Regions from separate parts of the Alteromonas sp. ABE4_545 genome, predicted to be linked through region 3. Evidence: predicted binding sites of a transcription regulator. Region 3 holds the regulator's gene; each other region holds the start of a gene.

What was found. The regulator sigma-54, encoded in region 3, starts transcription at its own class of promoters, with help from an activator protein. The targets are predictions, from matches to a motif close to GTTGGCACGNNNNTNGNNT.
Region 1: a site for sigma-54 is predicted at 3,176-3,194, ahead of ACXAH6_RS05750 (flagellar hook-length control protein FliK). Genes of this name have one in related genera too.
Region 2: a site for sigma-54 is predicted at 7,464-7,482, ahead of ACXAH6_RS06080 (LPP20 family lipoprotein). Genes of this name have one in related genera too.

What each region holds. Positions count from the first base shown of each region.
Region 1 is NZ_JBSWYY010000004.1:129,335-139,709, forward strand. Features, by position in the region: gene fliM (flagellar motor switch protein FliM) at 1-473, opposite strand, end outside; gene fliL (flagellar basal body-associated protein FliL) at 486-1,010, opposite strand; gene ACXAH6_RS05750 (flagellar hook-length control protein FliK) at 1,094-3,100, opposite strand; gene ACXAH6_RS05755 (WbuC family cupin fold metalloprotein) at 3,294-3,782, shown strand; gene fliJ (flagellar export protein FliJ) at 3,940-4,413, opposite strand; gene fliI (flagellar protein export ATPase FliI) at 4,413-5,747, opposite strand; gene fliH (flagellar assembly protein FliH) at 5,740-6,522, opposite strand; gene fliG (flagellar motor switch protein FliG) at 6,537-7,580, opposite strand; gene fliF (flagellar basal-body MS-ring/collar protein FliF) at 7,593-9,290, opposite strand; gene fliE (flagellar hook-basal body complex protein FliE) at 9,306-9,635, opposite strand; gene ACXAH6_RS05790 (sigma-54-dependent transcriptional regulator) at 9,922-10,375, opposite strand, start outside.
Region 2 is NZ_JBSWYY010000004.1:197,875-208,249, reverse strand. Features, by position in the region: gene ACXAH6_RS06125 (hypothetical protein) at 1-330, shown strand, start outside; gene cyoA (ubiquinol oxidase subunit II) at 515-1,471, shown strand; gene cyoB (cytochrome o ubiquinol oxidase subunit I) at 1,474-3,468, shown strand; gene cyoC (cytochrome o ubiquinol oxidase subunit III) at 3,465-4,082, shown strand; gene cyoD (cytochrome o ubiquinol oxidase subunit IV) at 4,082-4,411, shown strand; gene cyoE (heme o synthase) at 4,459-5,343, shown strand; gene ACXAH6_RS06095 (DUF6491 family protein) at 5,502-5,966, shown strand; tRNA gene ACXAH6_RS06090 (tRNA-Arg) at 6,012-6,086, opposite strand; gene ACXAH6_RS06085 (flagellar assembly protein T N-terminal domain-containing protein) at 6,127-7,236, opposite strand; gene ACXAH6_RS06080 (LPP20 family lipoprotein) at 7,646-8,119, shown strand; gene flgN (flagellar export chaperone FlgN) at 8,186-8,617, opposite strand; gene flgM (flagellar biosynthesis anti-sigma factor FlgM) at 8,647-8,994, opposite strand; gene flgA (flagellar basal body P-ring formation chaperone FlgA) at 9,139-9,831, opposite strand; gene ACXAH6_RS06060 (chemotaxis protein CheV) at 10,014-10,375, shown strand, end outside.
Region 3 is NZ_JBSWYY010000006.1:56,560-66,934, forward strand. Features, by position in the region: gene ACXAH6_RS07850 (helix-turn-helix domain-containing protein) at 1-360, opposite strand, end outside; gene ACXAH6_RS07855 (hypothetical protein) at 474-815, shown strand; gene ACXAH6_RS07860 (DUF2145 domain-containing protein) at 847-1,650, shown strand; gene ACXAH6_RS07865 (hypothetical protein) at 1,745-2,560, shown strand; gene ACXAH6_RS07870 (HPr family phosphocarrier protein) at 2,581-2,853, opposite strand; gene rapZ (RNase adapter RapZ) at 2,853-3,698, opposite strand; gene ptsN (PTS IIA-like nitrogen regulatory protein PtsN) at 3,728-4,174, opposite strand; gene hpf (ribosome hibernation promoting factor) at 4,185-4,472, opposite strand; gene ACXAH6_RS07890 (RNA polymerase factor sigma-54) at 4,502-5,986, opposite strand; gene lptB (LPS export ABC transporter ATP-binding protein) at 6,055-6,780, opposite strand; gene lptA (lipopolysaccharide transport periplasmic protein LptA) at 6,780-7,307, opposite strand; gene lptC (LPS export ABC transporter periplasmic protein LptC) at 7,276-7,839, opposite strand; gene kdsC (3-deoxy-manno-octulosonate-8-phosphatase KdsC) at 7,836-8,390, opposite strand; gene ACXAH6_RS07915 (KpsF/GutQ family sugar-phosphate isomerase) at 8,391-9,368, opposite strand; gene ACXAH6_RS07920 (calcium/sodium antiporter) at 9,369-10,325, opposite strand.

The sequences.
Region 1 (10,375 bases), on a different contig from region 3:
TTGAGTAGCATTTGGATTATTCGGCGCTCTGTGGGCGTAAACTCCCGCCCTTCGATTTTGGCGTGATAACGGCCGTCGCCACCAAAGAAGTTGTCTACGAGAATAAACACTAAACGCGCTTCCATGGTAATAAGCCCCGTTCCTTTGAGGGGACGGAAGCGCACCATGTTTAAACTGGTCGGAACGAATAGGGTATGAATGTACTCGCCAAACTTAATCATTTGGATACCGTTTATCGATACCTCAGCGGAGCGGCGCATCATGTTAAACAAGCTCACTCGCATATGACGTGCAAAGCGCTCATTTACAATTTCAAGCGTAGGCATTCGCCCACGCACAATTCTATCCTGTGACGAAAAGTCATATTCAAGCGCAGAGGAGTCCGAGGGAGAATCGGAAACCTCTTCTTCTTCTACATCATCGACACCGTGTAGTAGCGCATCAATTTCGTCTTGTGATAGTAAATCGCTCACCAGTACTCTCGCTTATTGCATCACAAAGCCAGTAAATAAGACCTTTTCAACGACCTTACCACCCGCAATATCTTCCATTTTAGTTTGAACCGATTTTAGTGCTTCGTCCCTCAATGCCATCTTGCCTGGCTCTGTTACCAGATCATCGGCATTGGTCGCACTAAAAACTTGTAACAGCGTTCCTTCAATGGAAGGAATATGTGTTTTGGCTATTTCTTCATTATCGGCGCCACGGACCATAAGCTGAACTTTGATTTGAACTAAACGGTCACGGCCTGCTCCCGGTACGTTAAAAACAAAGGGGCGTGGCATCGCGACGTAAAGTGCAGTGCCGATATCTGCCTGTGAAGGTGCTGCTTGTGCAACAGGTGCTCCGCTCTCTTCCGCCAATTGTTCTGCCGCCGAAGGGTCATCGCCCATAAACAAGAAGAAGTATGCCGCTCCTCCGCCAACAATGAGTACCACAGCAATAATGATGATCAACATCATCTTGCTCTTTTTCCCACCTTCTTCAATCTGTAACTCTTCTTCAGCCATTTTTTACCTCACATCCCATTTGTTTCGCGTATTATGAGTGTTCACAAACAAATGGCAATCTTCTCATACCTAAAAATGGAAGTTTAGGCGTAGTCGTCGATTGCGCCAAGGTGTCGACGCGTTATTGGTTGTTCAATTACCGTGCCAGCCTCGTCAAAATCATCATTGCTTTGGCCTCCTCGTCCTCGACCTTGAGCAAACTCACCGTCTCCGTTGGCGTTATTTCCCTGCTCACCTTGTTGACTAACAAAAGATTCGCCAAGCTCGATACCTTGCTCCGCTAACATGTCACGTAACCGTGGTACAGCATCAGCAATCGCGTCGCGTGCCTGCTGAGATTGCACAACAAAATTCACACTTGCCGCATCACCGGATACATTCACTCTTATTTGCATGCTGCCCATTTCTGGCGGGTCGAGTCGAATTTCAGCCATGGTATTTCGGCTGTTCATCATCCAGCGAATTTTTTCATTTAGCTGTTGCTGACCTTCAGGCTGCATTATATTGACTGGCTTGTCCTGACTGTCGAATTGTTGACGGGCTTTTGTTACGTCCTGAGCAACTTGAGCATTGTCGGTGTGACGCTGCTCAGCCGCCAACACTTGTGCAAAGTTACCATCGGTATTTGTGACATGTTGAGCAACCGTCCGAGCCATTGACAGAGACTGGGTTAACTGTGCCAACTGCTGGTCTAACTGCAAGCTTTGCTCTGAAGTAACATTAACCCCAGCGTCAACGTATGCTTTGGCCACCAAATCCTCTAGATTAATCGCTGGCTCATGACCTTTAGCCAATTGTTCTTTTATTTCGCTTAACCCCGCTTGCAACGACTGCTTGACCGCGCTTTGCTGTGCGTCTGTCATTGGCACAACTGAGGTGGCAATTTCTGTCACGCTTTTAGTCATCACTTCTGCGGTGGCAGAGTCATTCGCCATTAATTTCAGTAGGTCGATGGAGTTAACATCAGCGTTTTCATTTTGCTCTGCAGTGGTTGCTTTAGTCGCAGACTCTCCCCCTATCGTGGTAGGAGCAGGTCGAGGCATAGGCTGAATGGTGTCATTGGCAGCAAATCGTTTTACCTGGCCTTCGCCTTTTAACTCAGCATCAATCAAAGCGAGTAAGGTTTCTGCGTCTGCCAAATGCTGCTCATCCGATTTTGAAACATTATCAAACACATCTTGTGCCGCAGAATTATTTGAGCCTTCAACTGTACGCGCATCTTGAGGTGCAGAGAGTAACTTCATCGCTTCCAGCATACTCGCTGCCAGTGCAAGTAACTCTTCATCATCGCTGCTGGTTAGTGACCCCGCCTCTTCGACTGACAATTCATCAGCCTCTACATCGAGGTCAGCCATTGCCGACAATTTGTCAGAAATCGCATCCAATTTTGTCATCACTTCTGTCAACAGGGCTTTTTCGTCATCGGTTAATGGCGTTTGTGTATCCCCTTGCCATAAGCCCTGCGCTTGTAGCGTTTGCCTCAAAGACAACAAGACTTCGTCAGAATATTCCGTATCAGCACTCAATAACTCCGCTGCATCGCCAGCATTGATATTGTCAACCTCGGCGCCTTCCCCCGAAATACTGTCGGCAACAAGCTCGCTTTCTTCGGTATTCAACTCAGCCTCTTGTTCTGTTTCAAGGGTATTGTGTTCAGCGTTATCAAGCTCGGTTTGCTTGTGCTCTAATTCTCTCACCGCATCAACCAGTGCCAGCCAATCAATCTCTGAGTCTGTGGTTTCTTCAGTTGCTGATAGCACCTCGTTATTGACATCTTCCTCAATAACCTCATCGTGCATTTCATTTTCTTGTGTTAATTGCGGGTTTGTTTCTGTGCCTGCTTCCTGCTTTTCAGCGACAACTTCACCCAACGCCTTGTCTGCCTTCGGCTGCGCAGAGGGCAACGTTTTTTCGTCACTAACATTGCTTTCTGCTTTTTGCCTCATGCGATCCGTATCAGCTTGTTGCATTCGGAGCATGGCATCAAAATCCAAGCCATTTCTAGCGCTTTCTTGAGTTTCTTCATTTGAAGAACGTGATGTAGGCGATGCGGCAATATCTGCACGTGGCGTGGCAAGCTGTTGCATCATAATCTTGTGTCCTGTTTCCGCTTTCTGGTAAAACCTCGGGCGTTTACCATAAAAATTGAGCTATCGAGGATTACAGAGCAAATCCCGTTCCAAAACGGAATACACAACCAACAACAACTGGATTGATTCACGTGAGATCAGTATTCTTGAGGTATTGATACGTTAAAACAATGCCAAGGCAGAGCGCTAATCGATGGAAAAATTTGATGATGATTTTTTTGACGCCCTAATACAAACCGCGGCTGCTAGCCCTCGCCGCAGAACGAACAAAAACCTGCACAACAATTACAGCGACCCCGTGCAGCGTTTATTCATTGCCATGATGCCCGATTCCTACGTACGCCCCCATCGACATAGCAACCCGATCAAATTCGAATTTTTCATGGTGCTCAAGGGGCAATTAGATATTTTAATTTTAACGCCCGAAGGCCAACTTCTTGAACGCGTGAAACTAGATGCCGATGGTGAATGCAAAGGTATAGAAATACCGCCAAACACATGGCATTGCACCGTTTGTTACGGCCCGGTCGTTTTTGTAGAAGTAAAACAAGGCCCTTACGAGATCACCGATGACAAAGATTTCGCCTCTTGGGCGCCTCAAGAAGGCGAGGCAGAAGCAATGGCGTTTATTGAGAAAATGAAGGTACTCAAGGTGGGAGAAAGCTTGGTAGAAAGCAGATAGTGAAAATAAATAACCAACAATCAGGGTTGTATATTTCCTAGGCGTGAGTATCACACACCCCCCCTATGAAGATAAAAATTTGCAAAACCATCGCCCTTGGCGACATTGTCGCCAGACAGCTTATATTTTTTGATTGCAAGAGGCTGTAAGACCCGCACTATCGAACTTTTAGCGCTGCTTGCCTAAGAAACTTTTGAGTAGCAAATTCATCCATCAAGTTTTGTTCCTGACGGGCGTGGATCACACCCAGTTGCGCGTGCTTTTTGTCAATTAACGTCGTCACCGCTTTTTCTTTCTGCTGTTGCTGTAGCCATTGTCGCTTACGTTGATCAGCGGCTAATGTGGCTTTTGATAAGATAGCGGTTTGTTGTTCACAGGCTTTGTCGAGTTTACTCACGAAAGCCAAGTGCTGGTTATAATTTCTGGCCTCTAACCCCTGCTTACCGTTTTGCTGCACTTGGCGCATATAGTCTAACCGGTACTGCTCCAAGCTTTGCAACTTTAAGCGCTGTTCATCCACGTATTGCTGAGCAATTTGATACGCATTCGCTGCTCGCTGGGTTTTGTCTGCTTCCCAACGAGACACTGTATTGAGTTGTTTCAATGATTGATTTAGCTGACGTGCGCTCATTAGCCTTTACCTAATCCACCGGCCAATTTTGCCATTCCAGCTAAACACTCGTCATAGGGAATGACTTGCTTCATACCTTGTTGCAAAATAGCTTTGATTGCAGGTTCAGCATTGATAGCAAGATCAATACGCGGGTCGGTGCCTTTGGTATAAGCGCCAATAGCGATCAAGTCGCGGTTTTGATTGTAATTAGAGTACACCTGACGAATTCTTCGAGCTTGTGCTAAGTGTTCATCACTCACCACCATCGGCATAACACGGCTAATCGACGCTTCAATGTCGATTGCGGGATAATGCCCGCTGTCAGCTAACTGGCGAGATAACACTACGTGCCCATCCAAGATTGCGCGAGCGGCGTCGGCGATAGGGTCTTGCAAGTCATCACCTTCAGTGAGAACAGTGTAAAAGGCCGTAATGGAACCTTGATTATCGCTGCCGTTTCCAGCCCGTTCAACCAACGCAGGTAAACGCGCAAACACCGAAGGCGGATACCCTTTCGTTGCCGGAGGCTCGCCTACGGCGAGTGCAATTTCACGTTGAGCCATTGCGTAACGTGTTAGCGAGTCGATAAGCAACAACACTTTCAGGCCTTTATCACGGAAGTATTCCGCAACAGTAATTGCCGTTTCGCACCCTTTCAGACGCATCAAAGGGGAGGTATCTGCCGGGGCAGCAACAACCACCGCTTTTTGACGCTCTTCTTCTGTCAGAATGTCATGGATGAATTCTTTCACTTCTCGGCCACGCTCACCGACCAAACCAACCACAACAACGTCGGCGGCACTGCCACGGGTCATCATGCCAAGGAGCACACTTTTGCCCACGCCACTTCCGGCAAACAGGCCCATACGCTGACCAATACCCACCGTATTCAGTGCGTTGATTGCGCGTACTCCCACATCCATGGGTTCACTAATTTGACGACGAGTAAGAGGGTTAATTGGCGGCTTATTGGTAGACACACGCGTTTCGGTTTCAATTGCGCCTAACCCATCGAGAGGCTGTCCGTTACCGTCTATCACACGCCCAAGCAGGCCCATTCCCACGGCTAAACCACCTTCTCGATTTAACGGCATCACCCGAGATCCTGGCACTATGCCTCTAACAGCTTCGGTGGGCATCAAATAGGTAATATTATCGCCGAACCCCACAACTTCTGCTTCAATTTCACCATCAACGGTTTGCACCATACACTGACTCCCCACTGGGAGTTGGCAGCCTACCGCTTCCAGTGTCAGGCCTATTCCGCGAACGAGTTTTCCCGCAGCGACGATAGGCGGATGAGGCACTTGCTTTTCAAGGTGAGCAAAATAGTCGGCGAGCGGGTTACTCATCGCTAAGCCCTTGCTCACTCAAAAATTTGTCGAGTACTTGACGAGCTCGCCGTTCGATAGATACATCAACAGCGTTATTTTTAGTGATAATTTCACATCCTCCGCGCTCTGCCGAGGGCGCTTCCACTAAATGCCAGCCTTTTTGCTGAATTTCTTCTTCGCCAAAATGTGAGGTGATCACGGCGAGGTCTTCTGGATGCAAATGAATTTGATAATCTTTTTCTTCTATGGGCAACGCTTTCATACCCTCGCTTAACGCTTGAAGAATAACATCAGGAGACGTGGTGGTTTCTTTTCGAATAACTGCACGCGCCAAAGCCACAGACAACTTCACAAGCTGCTGTTTTACTTCGCCGTCGGCTTTCTCTAGCGGGTGATGAAGCGTATCGGTTAGCTGTTGCCAAATGGTGGCAAGTTCAGCAATTTGCGCTTGCCCCTGTTCAAGGCCTTGGGTTTGCCCCTCTTCAATCCCTTGCGCCAAACCTTGTTCATGACCTTGTTGCAACCCTTCTTCTTGGCCTTTTTCAAAGCCTTCTTGCTTACCTTGTTCAAAACCTTCTTCATACGCGGCTTGTCGGATAGCTTCTATCTCTTCGGCAGTAGGAGGAAGTATTTCAGGCTCTTCCTCTGGAGGCTCGTACTTCCAGTCTGAACGCCGGTTTAGCAAGTTCGTTTTGCGTAAATCTGCTTTAGATTTTGGGTTTTCTACAACCGGAATTTCCCAAGACTTCGCTTGTTCGAGTTCTTCAACCGTAAAGGGTTTGTTATTCATAATCACTTCTCAGCCAATTATAAGAACTCTTCGCCGCCACCACCGCCAAGCATAATTTCGCCAGCGTCAGCCAATCGACGAGCCACAGACAAGATTTCTTTCTGGGCAGTTTCCACTTCACTGATCCGCACAGGACCAAGAGCTTCAAGGTCATCAACCAACATTTCTGCCGCGCGTTTAGACATATTACGTGTGATCTTGTTCTTGAGTTCTTCATCAGCGCCTTTAATTGCTTTAAGCAGCGCATCTTGCTGAACTTCTCGTAAAATAGCTTGAATGCCGCGGTCGTCTACATCCACCAAGTTGTCGAACACGAACATCAAGTCTTGAATTTGCTGACTCATCTCTTCGTCCTGCTCGCGGATGGCATCCATCAACTGCCCTTCTACGTTGGTATCTAGGTAGTTCATAATATCAGCAGCAGATTTCAAGCCACCCATTTTGGCCGCTTGGGTTCCAGCCTGACCAGCAAACTGTTTCTCCATAATCTCGTTCAATTCTTGCAATGCGGCCGGTTGAACTTCTTCTAAGTTGGCCACGCGCATAAGTAGATCTAAGCGCACTTTTTCGGGGAATTGCGACAAAATCTCGGCGGACTGTTCAGGCTCTAGGTATGACAAAACGATAGTTTGGATCTGCGGGTGTTCGTTGCGAATAATACTCGCCACCTGCTTGGAATCCATCCACTTCAATGAATCAAGCCCTTTCGCGCCAGACCCCATCATAATTTGGTCGATCAAATTGGCGGCTTTGTCTTCTCCCAACGCCGCCGTCAGAGCGCGTTTAACAAAGTCTTGGCTTTGGAAACCAATGGTGCTGTAATTTTGTATTTCATCAATGAAGTGTTTATGCACAGCGGTAATTTTCCCCTGTGTCATATCTTCGATTTTTGCCATTTCAGAACCCAGTTTTTGTACTTGTTTAGGTTCTAAATGCTTTAAAATTTGTGCAGCATCTTCTTCCGACAAACTGAGCAGTAAGATGGCAGCTTTTTCAACCCCTTCTAACTTACCAACGTCGTACGACTCATCGCCGGCTGGCGCCGCCATTTCTTCAGCCATCGTTCTCTACCTCTACTCGTCCTGCATCAACCAGCCCTTCACTACTTGGGCTGATAGTTCTGGCTCATTCGCTACCAATGCACGAACAGCTTTTAATACGTCTTCATCTTTGTGTAAATCAGGCAACATCAATGAGCCATCTGGTGCGAAGCCCACCTGACCTTCGTCAAAATCTTGCGACAACATGGTAATGGTTTCATCACCAAGATCGAGCCCTTCATCTGCATCAAAGTCGTCGCCACCCTTAGATTCATCAGGATTCATTAGCTTGCGGAGCATTGGGCGCACTACAAACAAGATAAGCGCTAAAATAGACAAACCACCCACAGCCAGTTTAAGTATAGGTAAAAACTCTGGGCGTTCCCACATTGGCACTTCTACATCTAAGCCTGTATCGATGCGACTAAACGGCATACTGACCACTTCTAAACTGTCACCTCGTGTCACATCGAAGCCGATGCCACCCTGTAACAAACGGCGGATATTCAGTAACGCTTCCTGGGTTCTAGGCTCACTGGAAACTTCGCCTTCCTCGCCAACGTTCTGTACATAGTCAACGGCAACTGAAACGCTTAAACGTCGAATTACTCCAGTTTGCTGCTTAGTGTGGCTGAAAGTGGTATCTAGCTCATAGTTACGAGTAGATTCTTTGCTACTTCTGCCTGGTACAGGGTTTGTCTGCGCACCTTCGCCTACCGCTTGTTGAGGAATGACTGACTCAGTAGGGGGTTGATTAGATATCGCGCCAGGTACCCCACCGACTAAACTCCCCACTGAATTTTCTTCAACAGTCATTTCACTGCGCACTGCGGGTAAATCAGGATTGTAAGTACGTTGGGTCTGTTCTACCGAAGTGAAGTCCATCGTGACGTCGGCTTGGGCAGTATAATTGCCAACACCAAGAACAGGGATCAAGATAGCGTCAATTTTTTCCAGATATTCTTGTTCTCGCTGACGCTCGATTTCGTATTCTTTACGCGCTCTTGAACTCATTGAGTCTTGAGAGCCAGAGTTTAGCAAACGGCCATTGCTGTCTGTAACCGTTACCCCTTCTGGGTCCATACTTTGCACTGCTGACGCCACAATATCGATAACCGCGTCAACTTCTTCACTACTAATCGATGCGCCGCGACGCGCGGTTAGTACCACTGTTGCACTGGCTTTTTTCTCACGTCTGGCGAACACGTTGTCTTTTGGAAGGGCCAACAATACACGGGCTTTTTTAATGCTGTCGATATCTTCAATAGTGGCTGAGATTTGCTGTTCACGGGCATGCTTTAAGCGCTCCATTTCAACGCGCTGACTCACCCCAAATCCCATGTCTTGCATAATAATATCAGTGCCGGCTTCACCACCTTGGGAAAGCCCTTCACGGGTCATACCGAGTTTAATACCTTGGTATTCATCAGCCCGTACATGAATGATATTCCCCTTTAACTCATATTCAATTTGGTTGGCATCGAGGTAGTCGAGGGTTTCGATAAGCTCTTCGGTTTCCATTTTCGCAAGCGGACGATAGTCCGGCTCTTGCATCCAAATTAGAATGAATATGCCAATCGCAATACAGATAATGAGGACAACAATGAGCATAATTTGACGCATCATATCGGCATTGCCAATCGCGTCCATAAAACCTGACTTTTGTTCTACTTCATTATCACCCGCGCCATTATCTGGCACTGTGAGATTGGTTCCGGTTGCTTCAGCCACGTCGTACTACTCCAATTAAACAGGCATATTCATGATGGTTTTGTACGCTTCCAATACTTTATTGCGTACTTGAACCGTTGCTTCAAAAGCAATTCCTGCTTTTTCTTTCGTCAACATCACGTCGGCTAAACTCAGGGTGTTGTCGCCCATTTCAAAACGTTGCTGCAACTCTTTTGATTCTAGCTGCATACTATTCACGGTATTCACGGCATTGCCTAGCATCTCTGAAAACTCCGCACCGGAGGTTTGCTGCTGAGGTTGAATTTGCTGCGGATTAACATCAAGACGAGACTGCGCGATCATAGCCTGCATTTCTTGGTACAAACTGTTGGCTTTAACGTCCATAATTGCTCCCCGGTTAACGATGCCGAATTTGTGGCACTAAAACGATGTCTTACCCATCTTACAGCAAAGGCCGCGCCAACTTTTATAAACCTTTAAATTCAAAAGCTTACAATCAATTAGCCAAAATAATGACGAAATTATGGCGGCAATAGAGAGACCGCGCTCTGGCGACATAGAAAAAAGCCGCCTTTACAGACGGCATAGGGGAATGTAAACGGCAACAAACCGTTTAGTTAAAACCTGCTTGTACGGGAGAGAAGTCAGGCTGTGTATTTTGCTCGTCGGGTTACGCTGGTACGTCTATGCCATCGTCTCTCATACGCGCGAGTTTATAGCGCAAGGTACGCGGGCTAATCCCTAGCTTTTCCGCTACATCTTTGCGTTTGCCATTACAAGATTCCAATGTATCAAGGATAATTTGATGCTCTTGCTGGCGTAGCTCACTACCCAGCTTACTGCTGTCTTCTTCGGGCTTGGTAAAATCTTGAATGTGCGGCATAGCATCAATGGCACTTTCAATCATCAGATCGCTTGAATCAATCGCGTCCCCTTCACATAAGATTAACGCTCGCTGGATGACATTCTCTAGTTCTCTTACGTTACCGGGCCAGCTGTGTTGAACTAATTTATTACGCGCCGCTGCACTGAGCTTTTTCACAGACAGCCCCTGCTGCTTCGAGTGGCGCTGAATAAGATGTTCAGCCAAAGGGACAATATCGCCAGGACGTTGTGATAACGGC
Region 2 (10,375 bases), on a different contig from region 3:
ATCGCCGACAACCGTTCGGTGATGGCGTCGTTTGTCCGCTTTATCATTGCTTGTGTTCTACTATCAACCGTTTTAATCAATGCCACAGAGTGGGAGAGTTCTATTTTAGACTCGCTACTTATGGAAAGCGTTGCTTTTGCCGGTTTTGGTATTGCTATGGCAACCCTCTTCGTTTTCTACACATTGGCGCCTTGGGTGTTAATGTTCTTAACCCCTACCCAATATCGTGGGGTTAAAATCCAAAAATTCAAACGGCAAGTATTAGAAGTATTTGCGCGCTCAATTCCGTTAACTGTTCACGGAAGTCGAGCTCCCCCAGAATGCGCGTAAAGGTGAGTCGCTAGACACCTGGCTTTTTTAAGCGAGTTGTTTGAGAGCATCTGCGTTACGCCACGCCGACGTTCAAGACTCATCTTTATATTGCATGTTTTATACTGGCTTCGGCTAGTAAATGAGTGTCGTACTACATCTAGTGCGATTGGGTTGTAAACCATTGGGTTATAGGAAGATACCTTTGTTAATTCGTAACCTTAGTAAATTGGCTCTGTTGTTCGCAATGCTTAGCTTAGCTGGCTGTGCGGGTGGCGTGCTTGATCCGAAAGGACAAGTGGGCATGGAAGAGAAGTGGCTAATCATTGTCGCGACTATTCTAATGCTACTTGTTGTCCTACCTGTAATCGGTATGACCTTGTATTTCGCTTGGAAATACAGAGAAGGTCGTGACCATGAAATCTATGCGCCTAAATGGGCTCACTCGACCAAAATCGAGACAGTGGTATGGGTAATTCCCATCATCATTATCGTGGTTTTGGGTGTGATCACTTGGCGTTCTACCCACGCGTTGGACCCTTACAAGCCTATTGAAGGCCGCGGGGAACACATGACGGTTGAGGTAGTTTCACTAAACTGGAAATGGCTCTTCATTTATCCAGAGCAAGGCATTGCGTCAGTGAATGAATTAGTCATTCCTAAAGACGTGCCAGTGAAATTCAAGATCACCTCCGAAGGCACAATGAACTCGTTTTTCATTCCTCAATTGGGTAGCCAAATCTACTCAATGGCAGGCATGGAAACACAGCTTCATTTGATTGCTGACCACGCGGGTACATTCGATGGCTTCTCTTCAAACTACAGTGGTGCTGGTTTCACCGGTATGCAGTTCGACACTATCGCGACTGAAACACAAGCGGACTTTGATGCTTGGGTTGCAAAAGTAAAATCGTCTAACGATGCACTTACTCAGGAGCGCTACGCTAAGTTAGCTGAGCCTACTGAATATCACCCAGTAGAATACTTTGGCACAGTGTCAGAAGGGCTTTTCCATTCTGTTGTGATGAAGTTTATGCAAGATCACGGCTCAATGGATTTCTACGGAAAGCCCAATAATGCTGTGGGTCATGAAAAGACTGAAGTAATGCGTCACCATAACGCAAATACAGGCGGTCATCATGAAAGTGGCGGTGAGGAGTAATCATGTCATTTTTAGGTAAATTATCAATTGAAGCCGTACCCTACCATGAGCCTATCGTCATGGTTACATTGGGTGTGGTTGCAGTGCTTGGACTCATTGTTGCGAGTCTAATCACCAAACACAAAGGCTGGGCGCCGCTTTGGAACAACTGGATCACATCTGTTGACCATAAACGCCTAGGTGTTATGTATATCGTACTTGCGATGATCATGCTTCTGCGTGGTTTTGCTGACGCTATCATGATGCGTACTCAGTTAGCCGCTGCTACCAATGGTGCAGAAGGTTATCTGCCTCCAGAACACTATGACCAAATCTTCACGGCTCACGGTGTCATCATGATCATCTTTATGGCGATGCCATTTATGATTGGTTTGATGAACATCATCTTGCCATTGCAGATTGGTGCGCGCGATGTGGCATTCCCATTCCTGAACAACCTAAGTTTCTGGTTGACTGCAGGTGGTGCAATCCTAATCAACATCTCGCTAGGTCTGGGTGAATTTGCAAAAACAGGTTGGGTAGCGTATCCACCACTTTCAGGGTTGGAATACAGTCCGGGGGTCGGGGTCGACTACTATATATGGGCGCTGCAGATATCCGGTTTGGGTACCTTGCTGACTGCCGTTAACTTCTTGGTTACTGTATTTAAGATGCGTGCACCAGGTATGAAGTTAATGGATATGCCTATCTTTACTTGGACTTGTACTTGGGCAAACATCCTAATTGCTGCTTCATTCCCAATCCTCACTGCAGTATTGGCAATGTTGACGTTAGACCGTTACCTAGATTTCCATTTCTTTACCAATGACGCTGGCGGTAACGCCATGATGTATATCAACCTATTCTGGGCATGGGGTCACCCTGAGGTATACATTCTGATTTTGCCTGCATTTGGTATTTTCTCAGAAATCATTTCTACCTTTACTGGTAAGCGTTTGTTCGGTTACAAGTCGATGGTTTATGCAAGTGGTGCGATCTCAATTCTAGGTTTCATCGTTTGGCTACACCACTTCTTCACAATGGGCTCAAGCGCAAACGTGAACGCCTTCTTTGGTGTGATGACTATGATCATTGCGGTACCAACAGGGGTTAAACTGTTTAACTGGTTGTTCACTATGTACCGTGGTCGCCTACGCATTGGTGTACCGGTAATCTGGACACTTGGCTTCATGGTTACCTTCTCTATTGGTGGTATGACAGGTGTTCTACTTGCTATCCCTGGTGCTGACTTCGTCTTGCACAACAGCTTGTTCTTGATTGCTCACTTCCACAACACCATCATTGGTGGTGCGGTGTTCGGTTACCTAGCAGGTTTTGCTTTCTGGTTCCCGAAAGCGATGGGCTTCAAGCTTGACGAAAAATGGGGCAAGCGCTCTGCTTGGTGCTGGATCGTTGGTTTCTTCGTAGCCTTTATGCCACTTTATGTGTTGGGCTTCATGGGTATGACTCGTCGTCTTAACCATACGAACAACCCTGATTGGAACATCTGGTTATACATCGCTACTGTGGGTGCATTTATCATCCTATTCGGTATCGTGTTCCAGTTGGTTCAACTATACGTTAGCTTCAAGAATCGTGAAGCGCTTAAAGACACGACAGGTGATCCGTGGAACGGTCATACACTTGAGTGGTCTACTGCGTCTCCACCTCAGTTCTATAACTTCGCGAAAATCCCACATGTTCACGACATCGATGCATGGACTGACATGAAAGAAAAAGGCGAAGCATACAAGCTTGAAGAAAGCTATGCGCCTATTCACATGCCTAAGAATACCTCAGCTGGTATTTTCATGAGTGCAGGATTCACTGCGTTCTGTTTTGCTATGATCTGGCACATTTGGTGGTTGGCAATCGTTGGCCTTGTTGGCGGCATCGTGACGTTCTTGTTCCGCTGCTACAACAACGACGTAGATTACTACGTACAGCCTGATGAAATTATCGAGATTGAACGTGCTCACCTGAAAGAAGCAGGTGTGAAAGAAGAGGTTTCAGCATGAGTACCATTACATCGAACTTAGATGCGGCTCATGACCACGGTCACGATGAGCATCACGATACAGGCGGAAATACCGTATTCGGTTTCTGGCTGTACTTGATGACGGACTGCTTGTTGTTCGCATCATTCTTTGCAACTTACGCAGTGTTGTTTATGAACACTGCGGGCGGAGTATCGGGTAAAGATATCTTCGAACTTGACTTCGTAGCGGTAGAAACTGCTGCGCTACTACTTAGTAGTATTACCTTTGGCTTTGCCATGATTAGCGCTCACGCTAAGAAAAAAGGCGCGACACTAGCTTGGTTGCTCGTGACCTTCGCTTTTGGTGCAGTGTTTATCGGTATGGAAATCTACGAATTCCATCACTTGATTGTTCATGGCAATGGTCCACAAGAGAGTGCGTTTTTAACAGCGTTCTTCTCATTGGTAGGCTTGCACGGCTGTCACGTTACAGCGGGTTTGATTTGGATGACAGTAATGATCATCGAAGTTAGCAAGCGTGGTTTGGGTGATCGCACTGTAACGCGTCTTAGCTGCTTGAGCTTGTTCTGGCACTTCCTAGACATCGTTTGGATCTGTGTATTCACCGTTGTTTACCTGATGGGAGCCATGTAATGAGTCATAGTCATACAGACAACCATGCCGATCACGGCGACGTAAAATCTTACGTTATTGGTTTCGTATTATCAGTAATCTTAACTGCGATCCCATTTTGGATGGTTATGGAAGGGGGCTTCTCTAAGCCAACGACTTTCTGGACCATTACCATTATGGCAGTAGCGCAAATTTGGGTGCACTTGAAGTACTTCTTGCACTTGAACTTTGTAACCGAAGACGGCAAAGCAAGCACGCTTTCATTTATCTTCAGTGCGGTCATTATCGTACTGGTGGTAGGTCTATCGGTATGGATTATTTACGAATCCAACGCAATGATGATGTACTAGCGCAAGCTAGTACATTGTTTTAGGCAAATTTAGGAGTAATAGACGTGGTGTTTCGTCGCTACTTACAAGTCACCAAGCCCGGCATTATTATGGGAAACCTTATTTCTGTTGCGGGTGGCTTTTTAATGGCCTCTCGTGGTGAGATAGATTGGTTTCTTATGGCCGCAACAATCGTGGGGTTGTCCTTGGTTGTGGCATCAGGCTGTGCTGTGAATAACTGCATCGATAGGGATATTGACGCCAGAATGCAACGGACGCGAAATCGTGTCACGGTAACTGGTGAAATGTCGCTAAAAGCTGCACTTGCTCACGGCATCTTACTCGGCGTAGTAGGCTTTGCATTGCTAGCGACGTACACTAATGCCGTAGCGGTGAGCTTTGCTGCATTGGGCTACGTGGTTTATGTAGGCGTTTACAGCCTGTATATGAAGCGTAACTCAGTATATGGAACCTTAGTGGGCAGTTTATCGGGTGCGGTTCCCCCTGTTGTGGGTTACTGCGCTGTGACCGGCCATTTTGATGGTGCCGCAGCAATTTTACTTGTGATGTTTAGTTTGTGGCAGATGCCGCACTCTTATGCTATCGCGATTTTCCGCTACGACGATTACGCCGCAGCGAATATTCCTGTTCTTCCTGTTGCAGAGGGTATTGAGAAAGCGAAACGTCATATCGTACTGTACATCGGCGTTTATGCGTTGGTGACATTATTGTTACCTCTTGGCGGTTACACCGGCCTGGCTTTTATGGCAGTGGCCTGTACAACCAGCTTTTGGTGGCTAATGATGGCATTAAAAGGTTACCGCAAAGACATTGATGTAACAGGCTGGGCGCGACAAGTGTTTGGATTTTCGATTCTGAATATTACCGTGCTGAGTATTACGATGGCGTTTGATTATCACAGTACTCCCGCATTATTTGCCTTCGCAAACTAAAACGAAAACCCGCCACTCTTGGCGGGTTTTTCATTTGTACTCTACGCGCATTATTTTCTTACTCTTCTGATTTTCATCTCTTTTAAATTGTTTATTCAGCCTCAGTTCAGATAAGATGAATTAGTTTTCATTGGCTTATTCATTTAGAGGGATTTTATATGAAATTATTATTGGGGTGTCTAGCCTGCGTTGTGTTACTCAGTGGGTGTGCGTCAAAAGGGCCGACTGAACAAGCTCGGGCTGCGGTTATTGGTGACTTTATCGAAACTAATGAACTAGAAAGTAAAAGGTCAGTCAACGCATTTCGATTAGACAGCTGGTCGGTACTTTCTGATTATTATGTTGTGATTCGCTCAAGCCCAATGCGGCAATATCTCGTGCAGCTCCAATCTCGTTGCGACTCTCTGGATTACTCTTTTTTAGTGGGTATCCGTCAATTCAGGTCGAATCAGTTATCAGCGGGTACCGATTATTTATTCTCGCCTCAATACGCTGATTTTAGATGCAATATCAAAACTATCTATCCAATCAGTCGAGAACAACACCAAACTCTACTCAAAGAGTTTAATGCGGTAGAACAGAAGGCCGTGAATGAAGCTGAAGAAGCAGAAGCAGCGGATTAAAGCATTGTCTGATAACGGAAGGGGCTAATCGTCCCTTTTTGTATCTGGCGTCCCCACCAGGAGTCGAACCTAGATCTAAGCCTTAGGAGGGCCTTGTTTTATCCATTAAACTATAGGGACGAAGAATCCATTATAAGTACTTCATCGGAAAGGAAAAGCCCTATCGCTTAGCAACAAAATCATTTGCTTGAATATTCGCCAAGTAACTGCCGTCGACACTTTCAACGGTGGCGTTATCTACAAATGCCTCAACAACTTTAACTTTCACTGGAAACAATCGGTATTGCATGTGTTTTCGGTCTAAGTTATCGAAGAATTCTTCTACTTGGTAGAGTGACAGCGTATCTCCAGGAGAAATTCCATGCATACGCCCTAAAGACACATTTAGCTGGTTATTGCTGACCGCAAGTACACGGCCCGTCACGGGCTGACAGGCGAGCGTGTTGTCTACTTCATCCACGAGCGTAGCCAGTTCTTTACTGACGGCTTGTCCGTAATCAGTTCGCCAAAATTGTCGGCTAAATGGGTCCAGCTTAACAAAGCGGTCGTAATCCCAAGGCGCTTCAATATCGTAAGTTTTATCAAATACCCGAGCGCCATTTGCGCCATCAATAAGGCTAATGCTTAAACTAAACGTACGCATGGGCATGTCGTCTTTCCAAAACGCCAATGAGGCACTTTCTGGGCGATGAATACTTAAGTCATTGATAATACCCGTTAGTACGTATTGAGTTTGATATTGAGTCGCAAGCGCCGGCGCCTGATTTTGCACCGTGTAACTTTGCCATTGCGCAGCATAAGGGGCGATGGCACTAATCGCGCTGTATTGCGCGTGTTGCTGAAATAATTGGCGTAAGTGCTGAACACTAGCTTCACCTATAGCCTCTAAACTGCCTTCTTTGGCTTGTACAAAGTGTTCGATAGGGAAGTAAGTGGTAGCGAGGGTACGCAGGTTACCCGCTTGAGAACACTGCTGGGTTTTCGGAAAAATATCGGCGCGAATACTTACGGTAACGTAGTCGTCATGCCACCGTTCTGCAATTAGCTCTAGCTGGTTTACCTCACCTGAACTCGTAATTTCCAAGCCGTCTTTATCTAACAAGCCATTTGTTAAAGACTGCACACTGCGTATGGAGGCACCGGCGAAAATGAGGGCTTGCTTAATGGCTGCTTCGGTGGCTTGTTGCTTGGCTTGCATCTTATTGCCGTTGCGGATTTCAGCTTGCCCTTGAGTTTCAAACCAGGCGGCATGACTCTGCCAACTGATCATAAGGGAAAGGCAACAGCACACCGTTTTTACAACAGTGCTAGACAACAACTTTGAGCGTTTAGCAACTTGTGAACTAGCCTTAAACCACACCATTACAATCTCTACCTAATGTTGATGAATTCACTGAGTGTCAGCAGTCTGACAATATCGTTGAGCATGGTGTGGGAACTGCATTTTTTGTTCCACAAATACATGCAAGTGTAAAAGAAGCGTAAGGGTGGTGTGTTGCTGGCGCGTTTCTTGCTGACGGTACTATGCCAATACAAAAAAGATGGTTCTAAGTATATTTGATGACGGGTATATGCCAAAACGCACCGTTAGTTAAATAGATACCTATATAGGTCGCGCTTGTGTGCCATACTAGATTCAAATAGAGCACTATTAACGGGTAAGAGGTTAGCCTTAAATGATGAATATTCGCCAACGCATGGCAATGGGTGTCGTAGTCTTGACAGTGTTATTTCTGTCGGGGTGTACGAGCTTGTTTGATAAACACGTTGAATGGGAAACCGTTGAGCCAGAAACTTACCCTGTACTCCGTGCAGTCGGCTACGCCCCGATTGAAGCACAAAAAGGTGACAATGATACAGCCAAAACATTAATGGCTATGCGAGCGTCAAAGTTGGACGCGTATCGAGAACTCGCAGAGCAAGTTTATGGGCAGCGACTTAATGGTAACCAGTCGTTGGCTAATCTGGTGATGGACAACGCGCAGTTGCAATCGTCAGTAGAAGGGGTGATCCGCGGTGCTAGAGTGATAAAGTCTTATCCTGTTGGCGAGGACACATACGCTACTGAGCTAGAACTGGATATGCAAAAGGTTTACGATATTTACTTGACCAGTACTCGCCCTAAGCGAGTGAAGAACGTGCAGTACTATTAACGGTATCTCAATTGAAAAAACGGCGTCACTTCAATGACGCCGTTTTTATTATTCTGCCACGCGTTATTAAGCGCTGATACCTTTGCCAAGTAACCCGCCTCGCGTTTTACCTGACTTATCATAAGTGAGCGATTCTTTTGCTCTCAACTCAACCAAAAGGTTGCGAAGGTGCTGAAGTTTCAATTGGCCCTGTTCAACGGCTTTTTGATTAATCTCAGTTCTGAATTGGCATTGCTCCAATAACACTTTTGCCAATTCAATTTTATCCTGAGTCTCTTGAGGTAGTGCTTCGCCGCCCTCAGTCGCCTTTTTATAACTTCGAGCAATTACATCGTCGAGTCGCTCAATCTCGCTAAGGGTGTCTTTCTTTTCATCGAGTAACTTCATTAACGCTTCAGCGTCGCGAGAGCTAATAAGGTGCAACTCTTGTTCGAGCTGAACCTTTAACTTCTCTAGAAGTGCTATTTGATCTGAAATATCCTTAGTCAATACTTGCATAATTGCCATTATCTGCGCCTTACCTTAGGTTAAGCGCCGGACTTCGCTCCAAAAATTTCAGACTCCAGACGAGCAATTTTCTTCGCTAGAGACTGAGCGTCGACCTTATATTCGCCAGACTGAATGGCTTTTTTAAGTTTATCGACTTTTTCTTGATTAACAGGAGCATCAGCACTTTTCTTTTGTACTTGATTAAGTTGCTGCGCAGACTGAGTTAATGACACAGAGTCACTGCGAGGAACGCTCGCCGTAGCTGCTGCTTGCTTCGCCGCATCACCCTGTTGATTCACAGTTTGATTTTGGTTCTGCTGGTTATTCAGCTTTGTGTTATCTAACGGTGGTTTTGGCACACCGTTATTCACATTATTAATTGCCATGATTGGATTCCACTACCTTTAATTTACCTCGATCATTATATCGGCAAATCTGCGCATAACTTTAGTCGTAATTGCACATTTTTTATCTGCTATCACGACAGCCAAGGGTGTTGTGTTAACCCCCAAAGCGTAACACTAAGTTTATCATAAATTTACGATAACTTCCTCTGTACTTGCTACTTGCGCAATAATGCCTTTTTGAGAGTTAGTATTGGTCACCTTAATGGTATCGCCAATGACACCGTCTTGTTCTGCTATGCCGGAAGTTTTCACACGCATAGTCCCAGCCACAGCGCTAATTGTGATTCTGTCGCCTTTACAAACAAAGCACAACATATTTGCTTGTACGGGCTGGCCAGGCCGAACGCGATATTTTAATCTCGCGCCGACTAACGACTCAATGGTAGTGTACGGAGTGTGGCGTAAGCGGTTAACGTCAACTTCTGCCAGCGACAGGTTTTGGGCGCTCAAAACCGTATCGGGACTAATTGTCGAGCTGGTCACTACGATAGTTTGTGTTTTTGTGACTTTAGCAGACGCAAACAAAAACCAATCGTTACTATTACAACTTACTCGCACGGTTAAATACGACGAAGCCAGAGATTCCGGTGCACTGTGGAAGCTATATCCACCCGTACATTCGGGAATAACAATTCGACTATCAATCTGATTAACATCGACTACAATATTTACATCGTCATGAACGCCTTGTACTTCCTGTTGAAGATAGTCATGGACGCCTTGATAGATAGGCTCACGGGGATCCGAAGCATCAGCTTGAGCGAAACTGACACTGTGAATCATGTTAAAAACGACAAGCCAATAAAACGCTTTCATAGTATTTCTTTTTAAGAGATTAAATTTTTTCATGTTCACTTGTTATCATTTTGACTATGATTAAAAGTATCTTGATTGGGCAGGCTTTTTTCGCGCCGCCAGACTGTCGGATTATTGACAGTTCAGTTGAATAGTATTGGTAACGCAATGTTCATGCCCGGAATATTGAATAGAGGTGAAATATGTCTGGAATTCTTGATTCGGTTAACCAGCGAACCCAACTTGTTGGCCAAAACCGACTTGAGTTGTTGCTTTTTAGGCTTAATGGCCGTCAACGTTTCGGGATCAACGTGTTTAAAGTTCGGGAAGTGTTACAGTGCCCGCCACTGACCGCAATGCCGAGATTGAACCCGTTAGTAAGAGGTGTGGCTCATATTCGCGGCCAAACCATATCCGTTATTGACTTGAGCATGGCCACCGGCGGTCGCCGTATTGAAGACCTGTCGACGGCGTTCATTGTTATAGCCGAGTACAATCGCTCGGTACAAGGCTTTTTGGTTGGCGCTGTAGAGCGCATTATCAACACCAACTGGGATACCATCAT
Region 3 (10,375 bases):
TATTCCTTCGTGTTGCTCGATTTGGTAGTGAGAAATCAGTTCGTCAAACTTCCAGCCGTCGCGAACACAAACAGCAGCCAGTAGTAACCTAGGATCTTGTAGTAGTTCAACTTCCTGCTCGGCAGTGAGCTGTGAAATGCGCTGTCCTTGCTTTTGCGCTTTGGCGAATAGGTCGGTCAATTCCATTTTCATCAGCCCACAAATCTCCTCTAATCGTTCCAAGGAAAAATTGTGATGAGAGAAACAGCGCTTGATACTCGCTTCGCTTAAATCGAGTGCAATCGCAACGTCTTTATAGGTGAGTTGTTGTTCCCTAAGTGACTGTTTGAGTACCGCAGTAATGTGCTTAATTTGGCTCATAAGTATAAATATTTAATACCTTTGGTGGTGATTTATACTACATTTTTCATCGAAGTTTACAAATATTAATCCTTTTTCTAAGTTGATAGCGTCTTCATTAAAAGGAACTAGCAATGAAAAAGTTAATTTCAACTGTATTGATCACCGCCGCTTTTTGTCAGCCTTTGTACGCAGATGACTCTGTGGATCATTCTGGACAAGCAAGTAAACACAGCGTATTAGCCAGTATTGAAGCCTCAAAAGTCACGGCTTCTGTAGCAAGTGCGGCCGTTGCCGTACCGGTGTTAATAGTAGGAGGCACGGCGGTATCTGTTGCTCATGTCAGCCATGAAGCGATGAAGGATTTACACCAGGCTTCTGAAAAGCCAAAACCACTGCCAATCACAGATAAAGTGATTACCTGCGACCCCTCGCCGAATCAGGTCATCATTAATCAAACCACGGTGAACGACTAACGTTATTGCGGCACTGTTGAGGGATATAACAATGAAAAAGTTACTATTTATCGGTTGTTTAGCTTGGGCGTCTTTCGCCCAAGCAGGTAGTCAGGCACCACAGGAAGCGGTTTTCAAGCCGGAAGAAATTGTGAACTTTGCTAAACGTGTGGAACGTTATGCCGCAGAGCAAGGCGCATATGCTTTTATTATTGCGCGACAAGGGCGCCCAACCGAAGATTTACCAAAGGGGATTCAATATACCCACACTGCTATCGCTGTGTATTCGGCGATTGAAACTGATAGCGGTGAGACGGAATACGGCTATGCGATCCACAATTTGTATCAACGCGCTCAAGATCCGGGGATAAGCGACTTAGTTACGGATTATCCGGTAGATTTTTTCTGGGGAGCGAAAGCACTGAAAGCAGGTGTGATTATTCCTACCCCTGAACTTCAGCACAAACTGGTCGCGTTACTTGCTAGTGAAAAAGCCCGTACCCTTCACGTACCTTATTATTCTGTGATTGCTAGCCCTTACACGTCTGAACGCCAAAATTGCACAGAATACACGTTAGACTTGATCAATTCGGCAATTTACGACACAACCGATCAAGCGAGGTTAAAACAAAATACAAAAGCGTACTTTGACGCTCAACCTGTTCATATGAGCCGGTTTAAACTTTCTCTTGGCAGTATGTTTTCCAGTGGTGTGAGTTTGAATGACCATCCTGGCAAAGTGAAAACCGCCACGTTCACCACGATTGCCGAATATTTACATGAGTACCAACTGACCCAAGAAGTCGTCACCATCGATTCCACCCTAATTACACCTTTGTTCGAAAAAGCGAGTTAGGAGACAGGGCGTGAATACATCAAAACCTACTAAGGAATAAGACTGATAGCCCTGTTATCAAGCGCAGGGCTTGAATCAACTCAAGGAGAATGTCGTGAAATCAACATCGTTATTAAAACATTTGCCCGTGTCTCTCAGTTTGATCGTGGCCAGCTTTATTTACTTTAGCCTTCATACTCAGCAAAACCTTGTGGCGCAGTTGGGGCGCCCCAGTTCAACGCATGCCATCGGCGATTTCCTACTTCCCTTTGTCGCCGTGTTTTGGGGCGCGGTTACCGCCATAGTGAGCTTTGTGGTGTGTAAGTTTATGCGCGTAAAAAAATGGGACTGGCAAGTACCAAAAGGTGTGTTCATTACCATGACTATTGCCGCTATTTTCAGTGCAAGTGGTATCGCGACCTTACTAGGTGTGAACTCTTACGCTGATATTGAAGCGGCTCAGGAGCCACGTGTATTAGTACGCAATAATGTTGAAGCGTACCCAATACGCATGATGGACGGTGATACAGAAAACCTCTATCAATGGTCACGGTTAGATAGCGACGACACTCCACAATATTTTAGTTGGCAAGGTAAGGACTGGTCAGTCGCGGATTCTGAATCTTGTGTATTGCGCTTGAGTCAGAACAATGAGGTAAAGTATCAATTCGAGAATCTGTGTGAGTATTCCTATTTAACATCGGTGCAAGTGATGCCGATGACTGTTAGCGAAGATGTGCCGTATTTGGTGCTACTTGCTAAACTGCGAGCAACCTCTCAACGTTCTCTGTTGATTATTCTCGATAGTGACTTGAATGAACGCTGGGTAGAAGTGGTCGAACGTTGTCGCTTGGGGATTAACCTGAGTGCTCAAGAAGACGGTCTGGCGGTTAATAGCTCGTGTTCAGGCAATTACATTAAATTGGAGTAAATAGGGTGGGGCTGAGTGTTTTACTCAGCCTCATTAAACCGACCGGCAATGAGCGCTTCCACAGCGTCGAGCGCAGCTTCAGCATCGGGGCCTTCACTGACTAAGAGTATTTGCTCGCCTTGATGGCTCTCCATCATCATTAACCCTAATACACTATTGGCGTTGGCTTGTTTATCGCCTTTGTGAAGCATAATTTGAGCATCGAATTGGTTGGCCAATTGCACCAGTTGAGTCGCTGCTCGTGCATGTAATCCTAGCTTGTTGACGATAGTGACGGTTTTTTCAATACGCATTATTGATTCAACTCTCGGTGGCGAATTTGAACATCTGGATGTATGTCGCTGAAGTTTTTCGCTAGGCTTTGGGCAACAAAAACCGAGCGGTGCTGGCCTCCTGTGCACCCAATAGCGATAGTGACATAACTGCGGTTATTGCGTTCTAAATGCGGTAACCACGTGGTTAATAAATTCTGAATTTGCCAAATAAACTTTGTCACTATGGGTTGCGACCCAAGAAATACCTCAACAGGAGCATCCAGACCAGTAAGGTGTTTTAGGTCGGGCTCCCAATGAGGGTTGGGTAGAAATCGCGCATCGAAAACATAGTCTGCGTCTTTGGGAATGCCATGTTTGAAACCAAAGGATTCAAATACCAACACTAAGCGAGAGCTTTTCTTTCCTAAAATACGCTCACGAATGAGTTCGGCGAGTTGATGAATTGACAGTTTATCTGTGTCTAAATACAAATCTGCGCGCTCGGCTATCGGCGCTAACAAGGCTTTTTCTGCTTGTATGGCCTCTGACAGCGACTTATTGAGCTTGGCTAAAGGGTGCAAACGGCGAGTTTCGCTGAAGCGCTTCACCAGAATGTCATCACTGGCGTCGATATACACGATTGTCATTGACCAAGACGCTGGCAGGTAATCGAGTATTTCTACCAGTTCGTTCGGGTCTTTAGGCAGATTGCGAACGTCTATACTCACGGCCACTTGGTCGTATTCGTCAACCACTGTGTGTGTGAGGGTGGGCAAAAGATTAACGGGAATATTGTCGACGCAATAGTAGCCTAAGTCTTCGAGGGCGCGTAATGCGACCGATTTTCCTGAACCTGAGCGGCCACTAATAATGATGAGTTTCAATGCGCTTCTCCCTAAATCGCTTTACGCTACTATTCGCCTAGTGCGGTAAGAATATCATCGCCGTTAGTGGCGTTTCTAATGGCTTTTACGGTGTCTTTATCGCTCAGTTTACCGGCAATTGTGGCCAAGGTTTGTAAGTGGCCTTCGGTTTGTTCTTCAGGAACCAGTAAACTAAAAAAGATATCGACGGGTTTATTATCGATAGCATCGAACTGGATGGGAGGTTCGCTGGTGACAATAATGGCAATGACTCTGTCCAAGCCAGGAAGCCGACCATGAGGGAGCGCAATACCATTACCAATACCTGTACTACCCATTTTTTCACGTGCTAATAAGGCCGTGAGTACGTCTACTTTGTCGACATTTGGGGTCGTTTTTTCGGCGATATCGCTAATGATTTCGAGAATTCTTTTTTTACTATTGCACTGAACCGCACACTCGGTGCGGTTCAGGCTAACAATGGCTTTAATATCCATGCTGTCTTAATTAGTGTTTTTTAAGCTTTTCTTTATGCTTGATCACTTGACGGTCGAGTTTATCGACCATGCTATCGATCGCAGCATACATATCGGTGTTTTCAGATGAAGCAAATACTTCTGCTCCACTCAAATGCATCGTGGCTTCGGCTTTTTGGTTGAGTTTCTCAACATTTAATATCACGTGCACGTTAGAAATATGATCAAAATGACGCTCAAGTTTGCTGAACTTGGTATCGACATAAGTACGCAAAGAATCTGTGATCTCAATATGATGACCAGTAAGGTTTATTTGCATAGTCGTCTTCCTTTTGGTTTGCAGCTTAATTAAATTAAGCTCTTGCGTTGGTTAGACGGTGGAATCGATAACGATTCCCGGTATTTTGCTATTGTCCGCCGGGCTACTTTAATGCCTTGGTCGGCCAACAATTGAGCAATCTTGCTGTCGCTGAGCGGTTTAGCTGGCTTTTCAGCCGCCACCAATTTTTTGATCAATGCACGAATAGCCGTTGAAGAGCATTCACCACCCGATTCAGTGGCAACATGGCTAGAGAAGAAGTATTTCAGTTCAAAAATACCTCTAGGTGTGTGCATGTACTTCTGCGTGGTAACACGCGATATCGTAGATTCGTGCATGTCCACCATTTCAGCTACGTCGTTCAGTACCATAGGCTTCATCATTTCTGGCCCATGTTCAAAGAAACCTAACTGTTGTTGTACGATACAGTTCGCTACTTTTAACAATGTCTCGTTGCGCGACTCCAAACTTTTTATAAACCATTTGGCTTCTTGCATATGAGAACGAATGAATTGGGAATCACTGCTGCTTTTCGAGTTTCGACTCATGGCTGCGTATTGCTGATTCACATTCAGTTTTGGCAGGCTGTCGGGGTTTAATTCAACACTCCAACGGCCGTTCTTTTTCGCTACCGATACGTCAGGAATCACGTATTCGGGTTCTTTTGTCACTAACGCACTGCCCGGGCGAGGGTTTAAGCTCTGGAGCAGTCGCATAGCTTCGCGTAACTCGTCTTCTTTCAGACGCGTTTTACGCATTAAGGTTCGATAATCTTTGCTGCCAAGTAAGTCAGTGTACTCTTGAATCAGCATTTTGGCTTCGGCAAGCCAAGGCGTGTCGGGCGAGAATTGCTTCAATTGCACCATCAAGCACTCTTGAGGTGAGCGCGAGCCAGAACCGATTGGGTCAAACATCTGAATGCGTTTAAGCACGCATTCCACTTCATCAAGCTCGACAGGCTCTTCTAGGTCTTCGTCTTCATTTATGCTGTTGAGAATATCTTCGATAGGCGAAGTGAGATAACCAGATTCGTCAATGGAATCAATGATGGCAATGGCAATAGCGCGGTCGAGGTCGCTGAATGGCGTGAGACGCATTTGCCACAATAAGTGCGCTTGAATATCGTCTGTTGTTTCGCCTTGATAAACGTGTTCATCGTCACTGCTTGAAGACGACGATGCGGGCGCTGATGAGGCCGAATAGTATTCATCCCATGTACTGTCGATAGGCAGTTCGTCGGGCAGTTCGTTTTTTTCTAGCGCATCACCACTTTCAATACTGTCTGAAGAAGACACCGTCGTCGACTCACCCTCAGTAAGCTTGTCTAAGTTACTTTTCTCTAGGTTGTCGAAATCGCTACCCTCTTCAACTTCAAGTAATGGGTTAGCGTCCAGCGCTTCCTGAATTTCCTGCTGGAGGTCTAGAGTGGAAAGCTGCAACAGCTTGATCGCCTGCTGGAGCTGCGGCGTCATCGTTAACTGTTGGCTGAATTTGAGTTGTAAAGATGGCTTCATCTACTTCTTATCTTAATACGCTTTAACCTGTAGTAGCTGGTTAGACAAATATTCCTTTGATACCCTAACTATAGCCTGAATTGCTCACCTAGGTATACATCCTTCACTTTTTGATTACTCAAAACGTCTTCGGCAGTACCCTGTGCAATTAACTCTCCGTGGCTCACGATGTAAGCTTTTTCGCATACATCCAGCGTCTCTCTAACGTTATGATCGGTAATCAAAATTCCGATGTCTCGATCACGCAAGTGTTGGATTATCTTCTTTATATCATTAACCGATATAGGATCAACACCAGCAAATGGTTCGTCCAACAAAATAAATTTGGGATCGGCGGCAAGTGCCCGTGCTATTTCTACTCGGCGGCGTTCGCCCCCTGATAAACTCATCCCTGTACTATTACGTATATGGTTGATGTTAAATTCATCAAGTAGTGAATCAGCTTCGCTTTCACGCTGGGCTTTTGTCAGCGCTTTGCGTGTTTGTAAAATCGCCATGATGTTTTCATACACGGTGAGTTTACGAAATATAGACGCTTCCTGAGGTAAATAGCCAATACCTTGTCGAGCGCGCTCATGCATCGGTTGATGCGTGAGTGAATGCTGGTCGATGGTAATGTTCCCTTTGTCTAAAGGAACAAGACCGACAATCATATAAAAGGTGGTGGTTTTACCCGCACCGTTGGGGCCGAGCAAGCCAACAATTTGTCCGGTTGATACTTCCAAACTTACATCGCGCACAACTTGGCGAGATTTATAAGATTTGGCGAGATGGGTCGCGGTTAATGTTGCCATTACTGCTCCGGTTCCTTTTCTTTCAACTGGTTAAATGACTCTGGGCTTAGTACGGTTTCAACCCCTTCACTGTCTGCGGCGCGAACTTGCTCTTTAATTAAGTCGAAAACAATATTATTACTGGTCATTTTAATGGTGTCGCGATCCAGTTTGGCGTCGCCAGCCATAGTCAATATGCGGTTGGCCACTTCATAGCGGATCTCGTTAGCGCTGGCAAATACGGTTTCACCATTGTCCAGATCCTGCTGATAGCTCGCCGGATTCCCAGTAGCAACAATGACCTCAAAACCTTCATCTGAATTTTCACCTTTAACCACTTCTACGCGATCAGCTTTAATTAACAAAGTGCCTTGGCTGATGGCGACATTTCGCGTGAGTATAAGCGTTTTGGTAACGCCATCCAGATTTTGGTCTTCCGCTTTAATATGGATCTGTTGTTTGAAATCTGCTTCGCCAGCCACAGCCTGTGGAATCAGCAACCAGCCCAATACTAGGCTACAGGCTAGGGGTGTAAATCGTTTCAACATGATGACTTAACTCGTACTGTTTTGTTTCTAAATTTGCATTAAAACCATTGCCGGTCACCACAAAGTTCACCCCTTTTATAATCATGGGTTCGTTGGATGTTGCGATCTTGGTTTTTAGGTTAATTTCAATAAATTCGGTACTGATTGAGCGTACGAAATTGTCGTTATCTTCATTCGTGATACTGACGTTTGATTCTAAGTGAATCAAATTGTTGTCGTATAAGGTGCCTTCATCAGCGTGCAGATGCCAGGGTTGACTTGTATCATCTGTGTATAAGGTATAATCAGGTTCACTAAACAGAACAAAACCTAGTAAATCATAGTGTTCCATTGATTTCGCAAACACTTGGTGACTGAGGTGTCCGGCTTCATCGTAAATTCGCGTGGTTATATTTTTCGCTTTGTATGTGGGCGTTAACGCCCGGATATCTTGCTCTTGTGAGACTTCAGGGGGCGGTGACATCCAGCTTGGCACGTATAGCAACAGCGCTAATATAAAAAGCCCTGCGATACTGAGGCCGACTCGGCTCATACACTTGCACCGTGAATTTCGTTAAGTTGGCCTTGTGCTTGTAGCATTGTGTCACACACCTCTCTTACTGCGCCAAAGCCGCCACGGGTTTTGGTGATCCAGTTCGCTTGCTCGAGAACCTGAGGGTGAGCATCAGCAACCGCAATACGTACAGATGCGTGTTCGTACATTCCTAAATCGGGTACGTCGTCGCCGATTGCCGCCACTTCATGCGCCGCTAAGCCTAATTCATTCATCAGGTTAATTAGCGCATCTGCTTTGTTTTCTTCGCCTTGAATAATATGAGCAACGTTGAGTGAACGCATGCGCTGGGCAACAATATTTGACTTTCTGCCGGTGATAACCGCCACGTTTACCCCCATTTTTACGAGCGCTTTAACGCCATAACCATCACGGGTGTGAAATGCTTTGAGTTCTTCGCCTTGGTTGCCTAGGTAAATACGACCGTCAGAAAATACACCATCGATATCACATACAAATAACTTAATTTGGTGTAATTGCTCGAACAACGCGGTATTAATCTCACCATATAAGGTGTTGGTTTGACTCACTTAGACTACCCCTGCTTTGAGTAACATATGCATATTAAATGCTCCGATGGGGTGATTATCCTTGTCTACAACCAATAATGCACTGATTTTATGACTTTCCATGAGATTTAGTGCTTCAACGGCCAATTTATCTGCAGTTGTGGTTTTACCGCCTCGGGTCATGACCTTTTCTACTTGCGTGGTGTGCAGGTCTACGCGGGCATCGAGAATACGTCGGAGGTCGCCATCGGTAAACACGCCAACAAGTTGTTGTTGGTCATTGAGTACACCTGTCATGCCCAAGCCTTTCTGGGATATTTCGAGCAATGCTTGAGAAACTGTGGCTGTTTGCTGTACACACGGAATGTTGTCGTCACTCACCATAATGTCGGCCACTTTCATTAGTAATTTTCTGCCTAAACTGCCGCCGGGGTGAGATAGGGCAAAATCGTCTGAAGTGAAGCCTCTGGCATCGAGCAGGGCAACGGCGAGGGCGTCGCCTAGGACCAATGTAACGGTAGTACTGGTTGTAGGGGCTAAGCCCAATGAGCAGGCTTCGCGATCTACACTGATATCTAGCCAAACATCGGCATGTTGGCCCAACGCGCTGGTGGCTTTGTTAGTCATGGCGATAACAGGTACAGACAAGCGTTTGACTACAGGCAGTAAGTTGAGCAATTCGGCGGTTTCACCACTGTTAGATATAGCCAGTAGCACGTCGTTTTCGCTTAACATACCAAGGTCGCCGTGATTGGCTTCACCTGGGTGCATAAAAAAGGCAGGAGTACCGGTACTGGCGAGTGTTGCTGCGATCTTGTGGCCAACGTGACCAGATTTGCCCATACCCGACACAACGACTTTGCCTTTGCACTGCATCAACATATTACAGGCGGCGACAAAATCGCTGTTTAAGCGGTCGCCCAAAGACGCAATTGCCGACGATTCTATGTCGATGACCTGTTTGGCCGACGACAAAAATAAGTTTGCTTGTTCAGACATTTATTTAAATAACCACCACTGATAAAGCACAAAGCTAATGCAGAGTATACCTGCTTCCCACCGGTTAATCCTACGTGTGCCACGAAAATTAAAACTAAAAACAAACAGCATTAGCGTTAACGCAGCCATCACCCAGATATCCCGTGACACGGCATTGTCGTCTACAAGCCCCGGTGCAATCAACCCCGGCATACTTAAAACTGCAAGTAAATTAAAGGTGTTAGAGCCAATAATGTTGCCAAGGGCTAGTTCATCTTCCTTTTTCAATACGCCTGCAATACTGGCTGCCAACTCAGGCAAACTGGTGCCAATGGCCAAAATAGTCAGGCCAATCACCAGATCACTGACACCGAGCATATGAGCAATGTTCACTGCCGAATCCACCATATACTTGGCACTCAGCGGTAATAAAACTAGCCCGACTATAATCCATAGGGTCGCCTTTTGGCTGGTAATGGTGGCACTTAGCTCGGCTTCTTGTTCGTCCACAAGCGGATCTGACTGGCTTGAATGCCACGCCAGTACAAGCATAAGGCCAATAAAAAGAACCAGTAGAGAGAGTAAAATAATGCCGTCGAGACGTGAAAGCTCGTAATCTAGCAGTAAATGAATTGCACCACCGGTTACACAAAGTAGGATAGGCAGCTCTCGTTTGACCGTTAATGAACGTACTTGAATAGGTCGGATGAGTGCGGTGATCCCCAGTACCAACGCTATGTTGGCGATATTCGAGCCTATTGCATTGCCTATGGCTGTGTTCGTTTTATCATTGACAGAAGCTATCACAGAGACGACAATCTCCGGTGCCGAGGAACCCATGGCAACAATGGTTAATCCAATGATCATGGGCGAGATACCAAAATTTTTGGCTAAGCCAGAAGCGCCAACAACAAATTTGTCTGCGCTCCAGCTCAGAATAATAAGTCCAATCAAAAATATACAAATCTGAGTTATCACTTAGTTACCACGTATTGTTTAAAGGCGTCGAGCTCGCTTTCACACTGTAA